One region of the Paenibacillus sp. FSL H7-0942 genome, then DNA from elsewhere that is predicted to be linked to it. Evidence: predicted binding sites of a transcription regulator. Region 1 holds the regulator's gene; the other holds the start of a gene.
What was found. Region 1 encodes Rex, which represses fermentation and respiration genes when NADH is low (regulators of the CRP and FNR family bind a similar motif). Its sites were predicted from a motif close to TTGTGAAATATTTCACAA; they were not measured.

Region 1 (10,854 bases):
TACGCGCGCTTCATCAATAACTCTCCCCTCCTCTCCAATACAATAGACGACAGCTTGTGCGTTAACCCCTGCGTGATCTATCAAATTTTTGTAAAACAAAATGAAATCATTGCCTGAAAGGTTGATGTTGCTGATCACTCATCCAATCTTTAATCCAAAAAAAACAGGCACAGAATGACTTCTGGCCTGTTTCTTGTCCCTGCCTACGCTGGAATTAACGTCCACCATTACGAAACCGCTGCGTGTACGCCTTCGCGTCTTGAACGGTCTTAACACGATTGCGACTCCACTCAAGCAGTATTCGATCGATATACCGGAAATGTACTTTGCCTGCAAAAACCGCTTCCTTCAGAGCCATTAGAATCAATTCCTCTTGATAACGGTCCTGATCCAACCAGCCGGATATCGTCTCGCACTCCATTGGAGAGAGCGGACGTCCAAATTCTTTTTCAAAGATGGAGAACATGTTCCGTTCTTCCTCTTCTTTTTGAACACTGTTCGAATCTTGACGTGCTGTATTGTTACTCTGCTGCTCCGCACGGAATGCGGCTACTTCTTCAGCAGTGCACTTTGCAAGCTTGGCATATAATCCATGTAAATCATATCGCTCGTACTGGATGTCCCGTTCTTCGTCACGGTGCTCGTCAATAGCAATATACCCATCCCTCATCAGACGTTGCAACATTCTGGCAATGCCTTCAGGTGCAAGTCCCATGCGCGCCGCAAGCTCTTCAAGCGTGGGAAACTCATTGAACTCTGCCTGACGGAACCCTAGCAGTTGAATCAGAAGAAGCACTTCTACATCTGATAGGCCAAGCTGGTGATAAAAACGTAACAAGGCATACGGCAGATGGGCTGTACCCGAAGTCATGCCATAAGCTGCTCCATCCAACCAAGCTTTGGATGTGGTGTCTTCCATAGACGCTCCTCGGTTAAGCATTAAGGGTACAGACGATAGAGCATACGTGGGAATGCGATTGTTTCACGTACATGATCCAATCCACAGATCCATGCTACCGTCCGCTCCAATCCCAGACCGAAACCGGAGTGAGGAACCGATCCATATTTACGCAAATCCAGATACCATTGGTAAGCTTCATCCGAGAGATTGTGCTCCTCAAAACGTTGTTGCATCAATTCCGGATCATCGATACGCTGCGAACCGCCAATAATCTCTCCGTAGCCTTCTGGTGCAATCATATCCGCACAGAGAACAACTTCAGGACGATTTGGATCTGGTTTCATATAGAAAGCCTTGATTCCAGCAGGGTAATGCGTGATAAAGACAGGTGTATTGTACTTCTCAGCAATAGCTGTTTCGTGTGGTGCACCAAAGTCTTCTCCCCAAGGAATATCAAAGCCTTGTCCATGCAGGAATTCAATCGCTTCATCATACGTAATACGCGGGAATGGAGCTACGATGCCTTCGAGTTTGGATACGTCACGACCGATAGATTCCAGTTCTGCACGGCAGTTTTTAACCACGGATTGAACGACATGAGCGATAAATTTCTCTTGTACGCGCAAACTTTCCTCGTGATCTACAAATGCCATTTCCGGCTCAATCATCCAGAACTCAATCAAGTGACGACGTGTTTTGGACTTCTCTGCGCGGAATGTTGGACCAAATGAATATACCTTACCCAGCGCCATGGCTGCGGCTTCCATATACAATTGACCACTTTGTGTCAGATAAGCATCTTCATCAAAGTATTTGATGTGGAACAGGTTCGTTGTTCCTTCCGCAGACGATGGTGTCAAAATTGGAGGATCAACTTGTGTGAATCCGTTACCATCAAAGAACTGCTGAACAGCTCGAATAATCTCTGCCCGAATCACCATAACAGCACGTTGCTTCGTAGAACGAAGCCACAGATGACGATGGTCCATCAAGAAATCAACACCATGCTCTTTAGGCGTGATTGGATAGTTTTCAGTCAGGTGAATGATTTCAACCCCTGTAACAGTCATCTCGTAACCGGACGCACTGCGAGGTTCTTCACGAATAATACCTGTAACATACAAAGAGCTTTCTTGAGTCAGGCTCTTGGCATTGTTCCAGATCTCTTCACTAACTTCACTTTTCACAACAACCCCTTGGATATATCCGGTTCCATCACGCAGCTGCAAAAACTGAATTTTACCGCTGGAACGTTTGTTGTTAATCCAGGCACCGATTGTTACGGTTTCGCCCACATGCTCGTTCACATTACGAATTACACAATTCGTATTCATGCCCATATCTCCCCTTGGTTCCTGAATTTGAAAATGCAGCGGGCAGGCTTATGCCTGTCCTCTGCACTTCCTTGTCATTCTATATTTACTTTACAGTTAGATTACTGAGAATTCAATACGATTCGGTGTGTATCACGTGCAATTACCAATTCTTCGTTTGTTGGCACAACGAGAACTTCCACTTTGGAGTTCGCTGTTGTGATCCGGCGTGGTTCGCCAGAACGAATGGCATTCAACGCTTCATCCAGTTCAACACCCAGATAAGTGAGTTGCTCACATACTTTTTGGCGAAGTACAACGGAGTTCTCACCTACACCAGCCGTAAAGACAATCACGTCTACACCGTTCATTGCAGCTGCATATGAGCCGATGTATTTACGCAGACGGTATTCGTACATTTCAAAAGCAAGCGTGGAGTTGGCATCGCCATTCTCCATACCTTCCGTAATCTCACGCATGTCACTGCTGATTCCGGAGATCGCAAGCAATCCACTGTGTTTGTTCAACATGGAGTTCACTTCGCTTACGCTCAGTTCTTCCTTGTTCATTACATAAGGTACGATGGCTGGGTCAAGGTCACCAGAACGCGTTCCCATCATCAGTCCCTCAAGCGGAGTCATACCCATCGAAGTATCAACGGATACGCCACCTTGAACTGCTGTTACACTACCACCGTTACCGACGTGACAAGTGATAATTTTCAGATCTTCCACTGGACGATCCAGATATTCAGCAGCTGCCTTGCTTACGAAATCATGGGAAGTACCATGTGCGCCGTAGCGACGTACTTTATATTTTTTGTAAAGTACACGCGGAATAGCATACAGGTAAGCTTTTTCCGGCATCGTTTGATGGAACGCCGTATCGAAGACCATTACCTGTGGCACACCAGGCATATTTAATTCAGCCGCACGAATACCCATCATTGCTGCAGGGTTATGAAGTGGAGCCAAGTCGAACAAACGACGAATTTCAGCTTTGGCAGCATCATCTACCAATGCAGATTCTTTAAATGCTTCACCACCGTGAACAACACGGTGTCCAACAGCTTGAATTTCACTTACAGAATCCAGTACACCATTTTCTTTGTGAGTCAAAATATCAATGACTTTACGGATCGCTGTTGTATGCTCCAGAATCTCACTAACTTCTGTAACATCCTCACGGCCTGTCGGTTTGTGTGTCAGGATGGAGGAATCCATTCCGATCCGTTCTACCAAACCTTTAGCCAGTACAGATTCGTCAGTCATATTATACAGTTGATATTTGAGCGAGGAACTCCCCGCATTAATTACGAGTACTTTCACAGTCGGTCACCATCCTTGTCGTACTTGAAGAATCCTTCGCCTGTTTTGGCACCCAGGTGTCCTGCACGCACCATTTTCTTCAGGACTGTCGAAGGACGATATTTCAATTCTCCGAATTCACGGAACATTCTTTCGAGTGCAGCTTCAACAGAATCCAATCCGAAACGGTCAGCCATTTCGAGTGGTCCATGTTGGAAGTTGTATCCGATACGCATTGCATCATCGATATCTTCAGCAGATGCAACACCTTCTTGCAATACATGCAACGCTTCGTTAATCAGCAGGCAGATCAGACGGGAAGTTACGAATCCAGGGGATTCATAAATCATGACTCCTTTTTTGTCCGCTACTTCTTCAACAAAACGTCTGGTCTCTTCGAATGTTGTATCCGAAGTTTTCAGTCCACGAATAATCTCTACAAGATCAACCCGGGATACCGGGTGAATAAAGTGCATACCAATAACACGCTCTGGGTATTTGGTCGAGCTTGCAAGCTCGGTCAAACTCAGCGTGGATGTATTACTTGCCAGAATGACATTGCTTGGACAAACTTGGTCCAGTTGGCTGAATACTGCTTTTTTCGCATCCAGATCCTCTGAAATTGTCTCAATGACCATGTCGCAAGTTCCAAGTTCAGCTAAATGAGCTACCTTGGTAATACGGGAAAGAATCAATTTCTTCTCCGCTTTTGTAATCGCCCATTTCTCCAGTTGTTTATCCAGATTGGTTTCGATCATGTCATATGCATGATCCAGCTTTTGTGTTGTATGCTCCACGAGAAGCACATCAAGTCCTTTGGCTGCGAGCATCTGGGAAATACCTTGTCCCATCGTTCCGCCGCCGACAACTCCTATTTTTTTGAAAAACATGGTTCTGCTCCATCCTTTCGGTTCTCTATTTCTCTATTGTACCCTGTTCGCCGAAAATTACAAATTTCGACCCAACATATAATAATATCTTAGCACGAGTGAAATGTAAAAAAAAATAACCAGCATAAATAAATTATGCTGGTAGAAGGGCACTGTCACGAAATTGACAACGAAATTGTTCGCCAGACAAAACTTCCTCACGAATCAAGATGTCGAGTGAATTGTCGAAAATTGTCCGTTGTTCTTCAAGCAACTGCTTTGTCTGTTCCATCAGTTCTTGCAGAATCAATTTATTCTCTCGCATCAGTTCCTCGGTTGTGACCATATCCATGTTCACAATCCCAAGTGAAGTCAACCCCGAAGCCATCATCGTCTGTACAACATTGGTTGCCTGATCAAAGTCATTGCGTGACCCTGTGGAACGACCACCGTAGTACATTTCCTCCGCAGCTGCTCCTCCGAGTGCAATCATAATCTGCTCTTCCAGGAAGCGCTTCGTATAGAGGAACTGTTCCTGTTGCGGGTTATGACGTACATATCCCAGCGCCTGACCACGCGGACTAAGTGCCACCTGACTAACACTGCCTGGACGAACGAGTTCAGCCATAATGGCATGTCCCAACTCGTGAATGGCGACCCTTTTCTTCTCTTCCACGCTCGACTCACGGTCTGTCTTCTCACCCATCATGACTTTATCAATAGCCAGGGACAAATGCCGCTGTTCGATGTTTAACAGCCCGTCTCTCATGGCGTATATTGCTGCTTCGTTCATCACACTTTCGAGCTGTGCACCGGAGAAACCATATGATTCTTCCGCTGTTTTCCCCAGATTAACTTCCTTCAACAAAGGTTTGTTCACCGCATGCAGTTCCAGAATATGCTTTCTGCCCTTTTTGTCAGGCAAGTCCACTTGAATGTGGCGGTCAAAACGTCCCGGTCGAGTCAGAGCGCTATCCAGCATCTCTTTGCGGTTCGTTGCAGCGATAACCAGAATTCTTGGCGTATCGGAAGAATAGATTCCATCCATTTCCGTCAGGAGCTGATTCAGGGTCTGATCATATTCACGCTGTTGACCACCCTCACGTTTCCCCCCGATGACATCGATTTCATCGATAAAGATAATAGCGTTTTCCTTATTTTCCTTGGTGGCACGGGTTCTCGCGTCCTTGAACAAATCCCGAATTCTGCTGGCACCCACACCAACATACATTTCCACGAACTCACTACCCGATGCTGCTACAAAAATAGAATCGGTGTAATGGGCAGCAGCCTTGGCCATCAACGTTTTCCCTGTCCCTGGAGGGCCCGTCAGCAAGATCCCTTTTAACGGGCGAATCCCGAACTTCCGGATTTCTTCATGTTTGATGAGAAAGTCAAGCGCTTCACGCAGTTCCTGCTTCGCACTGTCTTGTCCGCCAATTTCTTCAAAAGTAAGCTTGGAAGGTCCTTTTTTCTTCCGTTTGCGTTCCTGTGCAGCGCCTACTGTAATCCCGCCACGCATTTGCATCATGAACAGCAAAGCTCCGACAAGCACCGCTGCAATCAGAATTGGAACAATATTAACACCAGTAAAAGCAAGGAAAATAATCAATACGGGAAAAAATCCGATGGCAACTTCTTTTGTCCACTTAGGCATTAGGCCACACTCCTATCTGACCGGGCACACGCGGCAGAATAATAAACTTGCTGGCATCTCCGTCTCTGAGACTGACATATACATTGTTGTCATCCATCGCTGTATTTACCTTAATTCCATTCGTCGCCATCTTTGACAACGTTGGTGTAATCTCGGTGTATTGCTTGTTCTCCATCGCCTGAGCTACGGTGAACATCGCATCCCCCCACCAACTTTCCAGTGCTTCACTGGAATGATCCACAACATCCAACTTTAGTGAGCGTGTTCCAATCAGGGTCTGTCCTTCTTTGTGAATATATTGTACCAGTCTGCCCAAATCAACATCAGGTTGCAGATCCAGTTTCAATTGTACGTCATTGCGGTTAATAGTTAATTGAACGTCATTGACTCCATCGTACTGGGTTACCATTTTTTCAATCGGATTCTGCACAGCCACCTGACGATATACAAACCAACCTCCAAACAACACAACGGTTGAAATGACGGCAGTTATAGCAATAGGCAATACTTTTAGCTTCAAGTGAATTACCCCTCCCAGAATTTGGCCCAACCTACTGGCTTATTGGTATATACGAATATGTGCACATTGACTCCTGCGAGAATTTCGACAGGATTATTTGTTTTTGAATGTAACTTTGAGTACATATCTGAGTATATCACATCGTATATACAATTTCGAAGGCGAAAATATGAATAAATTATTAATTTTAACTATTTAAATCAAATATGTTTACAGACAACACAAAGAACCGGTTCAGTCGGATATCCGTCTGCCGGTTCTTTCATTTCTTTAATTCTCTAGTTATCTCACTCTATCTTGTTCTAGCTGTTCGGGAGTGTGTAGACCAGGTCCACCTGTTCTCCGTTGCTAAAACGATAAAAACGATAGTGGTTATGCGTACCGTCTTTATAATACACTTGCCACACATATATTCCATTCACAACTCCGGGCATGATTCGTTTAATCTCACCGGCAGGAACTTCAGAACTGAAGCGATTGCGTATCTGCGCTTCGGACATGCCATTCTGCAGCAGCTCACTGTGTACAGCGTTTGCACCCTTAACCGGTTGATTGTTTGCATCGAATTTAACCCAGACCATAACATCCTGGTTATCCTTGATTTTGCCGATCAGGGTCCAGTAGATGTTGTCAGAGCCTTCTTTGTCTCCCCAGATGTACTTGCGCAATTCATCATAGGATGTAATGCCCAGTTGCTCCTGTGCTGCTTGTATGGCGAGCGCTTCTTCCTTGCGTTGGTCCTGCGTGACATGGACGTAATAACGTTGAAGTCCAAACAGAATCAGAACCAGTGCAAGCAGCGAAATCCATATCCACTTCTTTTTTTTCTTCAAAAGCCGAACTTCCTTTCCCTATGATGCTGTCCTGCAATTAACGAGCAAGCAGACCATCAAATGCCAATTGAGACTCACGCAAAATGCGTTCTTCATCCAGCGTCAGACATTCGCCATGTTTCACCACTTGTTTCCCATCCACCCATACGTGCTCAACATCCTTGGCAGAAGCCGAATAGATGGTATGTGAGATCAGGTCTGTATGTGGATAGAAATGTGCCTGTTCAATGTCCAAGGCGATAAAGTCAGCCTTCATGCCGACCTGGAGTGCTCCGGTATTGTTCAAGAAGATGGATTTGGCACCGTATGACGTTCCAAGTAATAACGCTTCGCCTGCTGGCACTGCCGTTGGGTCACCAGATACACCTTTGTGGATCAATGCAGCCAGTCTCATTTCCTCGAACATATCCAGGTTGTTGTTGCTTGCCGGTCCGTCTGTTCCGAGTGACACGGTAACTCCTGCTTTCAGCAACGCAGGTACCCGCGCAACACCGGAAGCGAGTTTCAGGTTACTTCCCGGGTTATGGGATACAGCCACATCATGTCGGGCCAAAATTTCAATCTCTTCGTCATTCAGATGCACCGCATGTGCAACCAGGGATGGACGGGAGAAAAAGCCCAGTTTCTCCAGATGTGCCACAGGACGCAGTCCATAATCAGCCACGTTCTGCTCGACTTCACGAAGCGTTTCCGACATATGTGTATGAAGGGGAAGGTTTAGGTCGTTCGCGACCTGCACAAGCTTCTCTATGTAGTCAGGAGGGCATGTATATGGTGCATGTGGCGAGATTACGGTTGTAATGCGACCATCTGCCTGTCCATTCCACTCACGTGCAAACGCAGCCGACTCCTCCAGCTTCCGCAATTGTTCTTCTTCCGAGCACAGCCCGATTACACCACGTGCCAGTGCTGCTCTAACGCCGGATTGCTCCACAACTTTGGCAACTTGATCCATGTGATCGTACATGTCCAAGAAAGCTGTAGTTCCTCCTTTTAACATTTCAAGCACCGATAGCGAAGTTCCCCAATATACATCTTCTGAAGTCATTTTCGCTTCCATCGGCCACATTTTTTCCTGCAACCATACTTGCAACGCAAGATCGTCTCCGTGCCCTCTGAGCAACGACATCGCTGCATGACCATGCGTATTGATCAGACCCGGCAGGAAGAACAGTCCTTTTCCATCCACTTTGGTACTATTTTTGTCTCCATCCGGCAATGTCTCACCAATATGCACAATCTTGTCATCCTCAACAACCATGTATCCGTGGACCACGTTCCATGTTGTGCCGCCTTCATTAACGGCAAATTTGCCGTTGTGAATTACCCATCTATTTGTTGTCATCTTCCTCGTCGTCCTTTCCAGTCTCCAAGTAATAGGCCAAACTAAGCAGATCCGTTGTAAAGTCAGCATGGTGAATCCGGATATGCGGCGGTGTTTTTAGAATGGTTGGTGCAAAATTAAGGATCGCTTCAATTCCTGATTCAATAAGCTGATCGGCTACATTTTGGGCTTCCGTATCCGGAACCGTGATAATGCCGATGCGGATATTTTCCGTTTTAACCGCTTCCGTCAATTCATCCATTGGTTTTACCGTCAAACTGTTGATTTGACTACCAATCTTCGGTCCATATGCATCAAATACAGCAACAATCTTCATGTTGTCTTTCAGATATGCGTTGTAGTTGGACAAGGCCTGTCCGAGGTTACCCGCGCCTACCAGAGCTACATTAATTTGCTGATCAATTTTGAGAATGTGACGAATTTTCTCGATCAAATAGGATACATCATACCCGATCCCTTTACGACCAAAATCACCGAAGTAAGCCAGGTCTTTACGAATTTGTGCCGGATTCAGATCCAGCCTCTGTCCAAGCTCTTGAGAAGAAACAGTAGCCACCTCACGCTGATGCAACTCGTTCAAATAACGCAAGTAAACAGGCAGACGTCTTACCACTGCTTCCGAAATTTTATCCGATTTCATTCTTGCTCCCCCTTACCAAGGCCACGATAAAAAAATAATAGATGAAAAGATGAGCATTCTGTATAAAACTCAAAGATAAACGTGACATTTTATACAGAATGCTCCTTGTAATTTAGGTTATAAGTTCTTACGTGCAACTGCTTTAATTGGATACGGAAATATCTAATAAAGTTTAACGCCAAACGATAGTGTCATGCAATGATATAACGAACAAAACAACCATTATTTTTGTTCATTAGCAGGTTTTTCCAACCACTCGGTAATTCGTGGAACCATCTGCTCCGTGAGCATATGCTCCATTTTGGGACCAGGTAATGAATACAAAAAGAATTTACCATAATACGCTTCAATTACCCGTGTATCATAAACAATGACAATTCCTCTGTCCTTTGCTGTACGCACCAATCGGCCAAATCCCTGCTTGAAACGAATGACCGCTTGTGGCACGGACAGTTTCATGAACGGATTTTTCTTCTGTTCCTGAAGCAACTCACTCTTGGCTTCCACCAACGGATGATTCGGTGGCTGGAACGGCAGTCGCACAATAGCGAGACAGGTTAGCGCCTCTCCCGGGATATCTACACCCTCCCAGAAGCTACTTGTGCCCAGAAGTACCGTTGCTTTGGCATCTTGAAACCTGCGAGTCAATTTGGAACGACTTCCACTGTCAACGCCTTGCCCAAGCAACGAGATGTCGTTGCCAGACAGTGCCTCCTTCAGCGGATCATAGACCTGTCGCAACATCTTGTATGAAGTAAACAGAACCATCATGCGTCCACGCGTAGCAATTGCCGTCTCTGCAAGTGATTGCACCAGCATATTAACAAAGTGCGCATCACCCACACTTCCCTTCACACTCGGGAAATCACGCGGAATCACCAGAAGTGCCTGATCGCGATAGTTGAAAGGTGATGGCAGCATCGACGTTAACAGCCGATTATTCTCAGAGGCTTCTTGTAAGCCAAGCTGCTCAATCATGAACTGGAATGACTTATCTACCGAGAGCGTTGCCGATGTAAGAACAACACTTTTCTTTTTGTCAAAAAATAAATCCTTAAGTTGGGCACTGACATCTACAGGTACGGCATACAGCTGAAGAGATTTACTGCGGAACTGACCGCTGGCTTCCATCCAGTACACCGTTTTGGCGTCATCCATACGCATGAAGAAACGTAGATTCTCCTTCAATGTGGTCAGATCTTTCAGCAATCCTGTAATGTCCGTGATCAGACTATCCGATTGATAATCATCCTGATCCTCTTTCACTTCAAGCAGCAATTTGTCCCCTTTGCGAACCAAATCGCCCAGAGTCACATAGATCTGGTTCTCCAGATCCTGCAACTCCTGCCATTTTGCAGGTTTCTGAGATGCTTTCAGACGCAGTGAAAATTGCCCCGTCTCTCCCGGTGAAGCATCACTTCGTTCAGGCAAGAGACCAAACAAGGCATCGCTCATACGATCCCACAGCT
Region 2 (7,515 bases), 2.8 Mb from region 1:
GCAAGCGGCATGTGCCACTTGAATTGATCTGTGCCCACGTGCATCATGGCTTCCGGAGTGAATCTGATGATGAAGCGGAGAAAATGATGGAACTGGCACAACAGCTTGGTATTACATTTGAATGGACCAAGGCCGATGTACCTTCATATATGGAGCTTACGGGTCAGGGACCACAGGAAGCAGCCCGCAACAAGCGATATGCCTTTCTTCATGAAGTGGCTTCCAAATATAATGCAGCAAGCATCGCTTTGGCACATCATGCGGATGATCAGGCAGAGACGGTCATGCTTCATTTGCTTCGTGGAACCGGCTTGCCGGGACTCTCAGGAATGAAGTTTAAAAGACGAGAAAAAAATGTGGAACTTATTCGTCCATGCCTTCGTATAAACAAGACAGACCTTGTAGAAGCTTGTAATACCCAGGGTTTTATGTATTTCAATGATGAGAGCAACGCCCTGCGTAAATATCGGCGTAATGCCATTCGCTTGGATGTGCTTCCTTTTTTGGGGCAGTATAATGGACAACTCACGCCGTCATTGAATCGGCTTGCCGAAATTGTGGGTGATGAAGACGATTTCATGGAGCAGAGTGCATATGACACATACAGGTGTCTAGTGCAGGTGAACGGCGGAAGGCAAACCTTTGAGGTGCCTTCCTTCTTGAAGTTACATGTCGCTTTACAACGAAGGTTGATTAAACTAATATTGAATTATCTGCCTTTGGACAGTGATTTTGTCGACTTTACCCGTATAGAAACCATTCGGCGCAAGGTCATGGAGACCCATGTGACGACCTGGAGCCTGGATATAGGACAGACACTCGCCTGCACTCGGGAGTATAATCTGATTTCTTTTGGCATACGGACGGACGTACAGGATCAATCTTACGAGTATCGTCTTGCGCAATGGAGTGGAACTTATGAGCTTTCACTCACCCCAATTAACCGGTATATTCGGTTGATGACGGTGAGTCCCGAGGACTATCATGTACCGGAATCGGCGGATCAAGCCGCGTTTGATGCGGATCAACTGCTTATGCCGCTGGTTGTGCGTTCACGGTTACCTGGAGATACCATGAAAGTGATGGGATTAAACGGAAGCAAAAAGGTGAAAAATATTTTCATCGATGAGAAAATCCCCCCATCTGTCCGTCCACGTATTCCTGTGGTATGTGATGGAGCAGGTCATATCATCTGGTTACCGGGTGTTCGACGGTCCAGTGTGGCTCCTGTCAGGGAGGGCACTTCCGCAATCCTGTACATGACTGTAGGCGATTCAGCGATTCAGGGGTAGTGGTTATGGTTCAGGTAAGGCTTTCATAGTATAACTTAGGAGGTTCGCACAGTTGCAGAACGACATTCAGGAAGTATTGATCAGTGAAGAAGAAATTCAGAGTAAAGTCAAGGAATTAGGCGCAACACTAAGTGCCGAATATGCAAATCGCAATCCTTTGGTCATTTGTGTGCTCAAGGGTGCGTTTATATTTATGGCTGATTTGGTTAAAAACATAACGGTACCTGTTGAAATGGATTTTATGGCGGTATCCAGTTACGGCGCTTCCACCAAGTCATCAGGTGTTGTCAAAATCATTAAGGATCTGGATGTATCCGTAGAAGGACGGGAAGTTCTGATTGTCGAAGATATTATCGACAGCGGACTTACACTCAGCTATCTGATTGAACTGCTAGAAAACCGCGGTGCCGAGTCGGTGCGAGTGGTTACGCTGTTCGACAAGCCTTCAGGCCGTAAAGTTGAGTTGGAAGCTCATTACACAGGCTTTGACATTCCTGACGCGTTCATCGTTGGTTACGGTTTGGATTTTGCGGAGAAGTACCGGAACCTGCCCTATATCGGGATTTTGAAGCCGGAAGTCTATAGTAGCTAATATCCTGCCCGACCCAAGCCTTGAGCTGTTCTTGGCTTCTGTTGAGAAGCCATGTCGGGCTATGTTAAAATAATTAAAGTGTCTCGAGAGGAGGTAGGGGATGAATCGGTTCATCCGGAATTCTGGTTTTTATTTGATTCTTTTTTTAGTTGTGGTGGGGATAGTCCAGTTCGTCAGCAATGGCGGCGAAGCCACCGATAATCCTAGATATGATCAGTTGCGTGCAGCGATCAAAGCCAACAATGTCTCTGAATTGACGGTTCAATTCAACGGTCAAACGTATCTCGTGACCGGTCAATACAAGAAGGCACCTGATGGCGCCAAATCAGAAAATTTCTCAACGTATATTCCTCCTACGGATGAGGCAATTAGTGAGCTTGTAGCTGCAAGTGAAACTAACAATTTCCAATATCATCAGGAGCCAATGAAAGGTGACAGCATCTGGTTGACGTTGCTGACTTCCTTTATTCCTTTGATCATTATGTTCCTGCTGTTCTTCTTCCTGTTTAATCAGGCTCAAGGCGGCGGCGGTAAAGTAATGAACTTTGGTAAAAGCCGTGCTCGTCTCTACAACGAAGAGAAGAAGCGGGTTACATTTGAAGATGTTGCGGGTGCTGACGAAGAGAAACAGGAACTTGTTGAGGTTGTAGACTTCCTCAAGGACCCTCGTAAATTCGCAGCAGTAGGTGCGCGGATTCCTAAGGGCGTATTGCTCGTAGGGCCTCCAGGTACCGGTAAAACATTGCTCGCTCGTGCCGTAGCCGGTGAAGCGGGTGTACCATTCTTCACTATTTCAGGTTCCGACTTCGTGGAAATGTTTGTCGGTGTCGGTGCATCACGTGTACGTGATTTGTTTGAAAATGCGAAGAAAAATGCCCCATGTATCATCTTTATCGATGAGATTGATGCTGTAGGACGTCAGCGTGGTGCTGGTCTCGGTGGTGGTCACGATGAACGTGAACAGACACTCAACCAGTTGCTCGTTGAGATGGACGGATTCGGAGTTAATGAAGGTATTATCATCATAGCCGCAACGAACCGTGCAGATATTTTGGACCCTGCCTTGCTGCGTCCTGGACGTTTTGACCGTCAAATTACGGTTGACCGCCCTGATGTAAGAGGTCGTGAAGCTGTCCTGAAAGTACATTCCCGTAATAAACCACTGACCAAAGATGTGAAGATGGATATTATCGCGAAGCGTACAACAGGTTTCTCTGGTGCGGATTTGGAAAATCTCTTGAACGAAGCGGCATTGCTTGCAGCGCGTCGTAACCGTAAAGATATTTCCATGAAGGAAGTTGACGAAGCGATTGACCGTGTCATCGTTGGTACGGAGAAGAAAAGCCGTGTCATCAGTGATCGCGAGAAACGAATCGTTGCTTATCACGAAGCAGGTCATACCATTGTTGGATACTTCCTCGAACATGCTGATATGGTACATAAAGTGACCATTATTCCGCGCGGACGTGCGGGTGGATATGTAATCATGTTGCCAAAAGAAGACCGTATGCTGGTTACCAAGCAGGAATTGCTGGATAAAGTAACCGGACTTCTCGGGGGTCGTGTAGCTGAAGAATTGTTCATCGGAGAAATTGGTACTGGTGCATACAGTGACTTCCAGCAAGCGACAGGTATTGTTCGCAGCATGGTTATGGAATACGGTATGAGTGAGAAATTGGGACCTATGCAATTCGGAAGTTCACAAGGACAGGTATTCCTTGGTCGGGATATCGGTCATGAACAGAATTACTCAGATTCCATTGCTTACGAGATTGATCAGGAAATGCAACGCTTTATCAATGACTGTTATGAGAAGTGTAAGGACTTGCTTGTTAAACATTCAAAAGAGATGCACCTGATCGCTCAAACTTTGCTTGAGGTTGAGACTTTGGAAATGGATCAGATCAAGCAATTGATCGAAACAGGTTCTTTGACTCCAAAAGCAGAGAATGACAATGATGGTGAAGGCACACCATCTGAAGGCGGAGAGCCAATCATCGACACCATCGGTGATGTGCGTGTTCGTATTCAAGGTAAAGATGAAACGCCTGAGCCACCAGCCGGAGATATTCCAAACGAAGCTCCTAATCTGGAAAAGGGTAATAACAATAACCCGGATGATGGCGGAACTAAGCCAACGTCTTAATGCACAATACATCTGGCTATGATAGCAGGTGAAATCAAGAGAGCCCTCGGGGCTCTCTTTTTTTATCCATTATTTTAAAAGAGGATAGATAAAGATAAACGGGAGTTAGATGGCGAACCAGTTAGCAAACAGGTGGTTACAGCGCTGTCCCGGGCCTTTTTCATTTATTGACAGAGTCGTGAACGTTGTGTAAATTAGTTGTTAAACCGCTTGTGATTCGTTTCTCAAGCGAAGATAACGACTTAGGTTAGCCCACGAAACAGCGCATGACGCTGTCCCGATAAAGGAGAGGATCACAGGTGGAAGCTCTGGCTTTAGAGCGCAAGGCTGAGATGAACCGCGAGCTGCGTGAGCGGCTTATGGTGTTGAAGAAGGAACGTAATGCCATTATTCTTGCCCATTATTATCAACGTGACGAAGTACAGGAGGTTGCCGACTTCCGTGGAGATTCGTTTCTGTTAGCCCAGAAGGCAGCACAGACAGATGCGGATGTGATCGTTTTCTGTGGTGTTCATTTTATGGGTGAAAGCGCTAAAATTCTTGCGCCAAATAAAACAGTTATTATCCCGGACGAACGTGCGGGCTGCCCAATGGCAGATATGGTGAATGTGGATGGACTACGCAAATTGAAAGCACAACATCCTAATGCCAAGGTGGTTACGTATATCAATTCCTCGGCTGAGATCAAAGCAGAGACTGACATCTGTTGTACATCAGCGAACGCAGTCCGGGTTATTCAATCGGTGGATTCCGACGAAATTATCTGGGTACCGGATAAAAACCTGGGACATTATGTGCAGCAGCATACAGACAAGAAAATGATTATCTGGGAAGGCTACTGCAACACTCACGATATGCTTACAGTCAAAGATGTGGTGGAGATGAGAGCCAAGCATCCCAATGCGGAGTTTGTTGTCCATCCAGAGTGTCGCCCTGAGGTTGTAGAAATGGGTGATTTTGTAGGCAGCACAACAGCTATTCTGGAGTATTGCAAAAATTCATCAGCGAAGGAATTTATCGTAGGTACCGAAGATGGTACAGGATATCAGCTTCGTCTGGATAGTCCGGATAAACAGTTCCACTTTGCTACCAAGTTCCTCGTATGTCCCAACATGAAGGTGAACAACTTGAAGAAACTGGTGAAATGCCTGGAAACGATGAAGCCGCAAATCTACGTGCCACCGGCCGTTGCCGACAAAGCCAGAGAATCGCTAGAGCGCATGTTGTTGGTAAAGTAGGATGCGCTACTCTTGCTCCAAGACAGGTGAATAACATGATACCGCAATATTTAGTTGATTTCGATCTGTCTGCGCTACCCATGGTAGAGACGGATGTACTGGTTATAGGCTCAGGGATTGCTGGTTTGTTTACTGCCATTAAGGCAAGCGAACAACAACGTGTATTAATGATCACAAAGAAGTCATTACTTGAAAGTAACACCAGATATGCGCAGGGAGGCATCGCTGCGGTTATTGCTGAGGATGATTCGCCTGCTTACCACTTGCAGGACACACTTGTAGCAGGAGCGGGCTTATGCCGCTCCGAAGCGGTAGAGGTATTGGTGAATGAGGGTCCCGACGGAGTGAAGGAACTGATTCGTTTGGGTACTTTATTTGATCTGGAGAACGGCGAGTTGGCGTTGACGCAGGAAGGTGCGCATAGCCACCGCCGTATTTTGCATGCCAACGGAGATGCAACGGGATATGAGATTGTACGTGCGCTTGCTGTTGAAGTGAATGAACATCCTGGGATTGAAGTATGGGATGAGCATTTTGTTGTTGACCTGATTACGGATCGAGATCGAGGGGAATGCATTGGCGCTCTGGTTCAGAAGGATGACGGATCGCAAGTGTTCGTGAAGGCACAGGCAACCGTTCTTTGTTCTGGTGGGGCAGGACAACTGTACCGATACACGACGAATCCGGATGTAGCTACTGCCGATGGTGTAGCCATGGCTTATCGGGCTGGGGCTATTGTTCGTGACATGGAATTTATCCAATTCCACCCCACCTCTCTATGTTACCCTGGGGCCCCGCGTTTCCTTGTGTCAGAAGCCGTACGCGGCGAAGGAGCATATTTGCGCAATGTGAAGGGTGAGCGCTTCATGGATCGTTATCATGCCCAGCTTGAACTTGCCCCACGCGATATCGTGGCACGAGCGATTGTTAGTGAGATGGAGTCCACCAACAGTACCTTTGTGTACTTGGACATTACACATGAACAGCCAGAGATGATCAAGCATCGGTTCCCTACCATATATGAGACTTGTATGCGTTATGGATTAGACATGACAACGGACTGGATTCCCGTTGCACCTGCTGCCCATTACATGATGGGTGGAGTGAAAACGGATTTAAGTGGAGAGAGCAACATCTCCCGATTATTTGCTTGTGGCGAGGTGTCTTCTACAGGAGTGCATGGAGCCAACCGCCTGGCAAGCAATTCTTTATCAGAAGCGATTGTATTTGGGCGGAGAATTGTTGATCGTATTCAATCTCTCCCTCCGCTTGGTTTATTACAAGCAAGAGGGGCTACGCCTTCATCTGTGGACATGAATAACATGAATAGCAAGATCATGAAAGAGCAAAAACCTATATCTGAAAGACGTTTACGACTACAGAAAATGATGGTTCGTCAGGTAGGTTTGCGCCGGAATGGTGAGGACCTGCAGAAGGCCATGGACAAGCTGCAACAGGAATTGCAATTTTTTGATCAGACACTCACGCATAAGGAAGAGCTGGAGTATGCCAACCTTCTGACCTGTGCCTGGTTAGTTACTAGCGGTGCATTACATCGCGAGGAGAGTCGGGGGGCTCACTATCGTGAGGATTTCCCGGCACGTGATGATATCGTGTGGCAGAAGCATAGTCTGCAGCAGCGAGAACAAGCGATTGTGGAGGAATTGATGTCATGATACTGAATGGATATAATGAAGGGCTTATCGAATCAATCAAAAACTGGCTTCGTGAAGATGTTGGTGCAGGTGACGTTACAACAAGTGTGACGATTCCAGCAGGCAACCAATCCAAGGCCATTATACACGCCAAAGACAATGGTGTTATTGCAGGCATGACCGTAGCTAAACTTGTATTTCAAGTCGTTGATCCTGATCTTGTATTTACACCGAAGGTAACAGACGGAGACCAGGTCACCCATGGCACGATTTTGGCCGAGGTAGAGGGAAGTACACATTCACTGCTTACGGGGGAACGACTGGCACTTAACTTGCTGCAACGTATGTCCGGAATAGCTACGCGTACGCGTGCCTACGTGGATGTGTTGGATGGTCTTGAGACCAGGCTCGTGGATACACGTAAGACAACGCCGGGCCACCGATTACTTGAGAAATATGCGGTGCGCGTGGGTGGCGGAGCGAATCATCGATTTGGACTGTACGATGCCGTTATGATTAAGGATAACCACATCAAGGGTGCAGGCGGAATCACCGAGGCGGTACAGCGTGCGCGAACCGTTATCCCACATAC

Region 2: nadA (quinolinate synthase NadA) is a predicted target of Rex. The motif match lies at 4,241-4,258, and genes of this name have one in related genera.

What each region holds. Positions count from the first base shown of each region.
Region 1 is NZ_CP150279.1:4,295,269-4,306,122, forward strand. It holds gene MHI48_RS19000 (RNA polymerase sigma factor) at 1-84, opposite strand, end outside; gene MHI48_RS19005 (DnaD domain protein) at 215-919, opposite strand; gene asnS (asparagine--tRNA ligase) at 940-2,235, opposite strand; gene MHI48_RS19015 (acetate/propionate family kinase) at 2,337-3,542, opposite strand; gene MHI48_RS19020 (3-hydroxyacyl-CoA dehydrogenase family protein) at 3,539-4,411, opposite strand; gene MHI48_RS19025 (AAA family ATPase) at 4,545-6,047, opposite strand; gene MHI48_RS19030 (hypothetical protein) at 6,040-6,567, opposite strand; gene MHI48_RS19035 (hypothetical protein) at 6,870-7,400, opposite strand; gene MHI48_RS19040 (amidohydrolase) at 7,438-8,745, opposite strand; gene MHI48_RS19045 (redox-sensing transcriptional repressor Rex) at 8,732-9,385, opposite strand; gene dinG (ATP-dependent DNA helicase DinG) at 9,608-10,854, opposite strand, start outside.
Region 2 is NZ_CP150279.1:62,205-69,719, forward strand. It holds gene tilS (tRNA lysidine(34) synthetase TilS) at 1-1,292, shown strand, start outside; gene hpt (hypoxanthine phosphoribosyltransferase) at 1,345-1,884, shown strand; gene ftsH (ATP-dependent zinc metalloprotease FtsH) at 1,985-4,030, shown strand; gene nadA (quinolinate synthase NadA) at 4,330-5,268, shown strand; gene nadB (L-aspartate oxidase) at 5,304-6,944, shown strand; gene nadC (carboxylating nicotinate-nucleotide diphosphorylase) at 6,941-7,515, shown strand, end outside.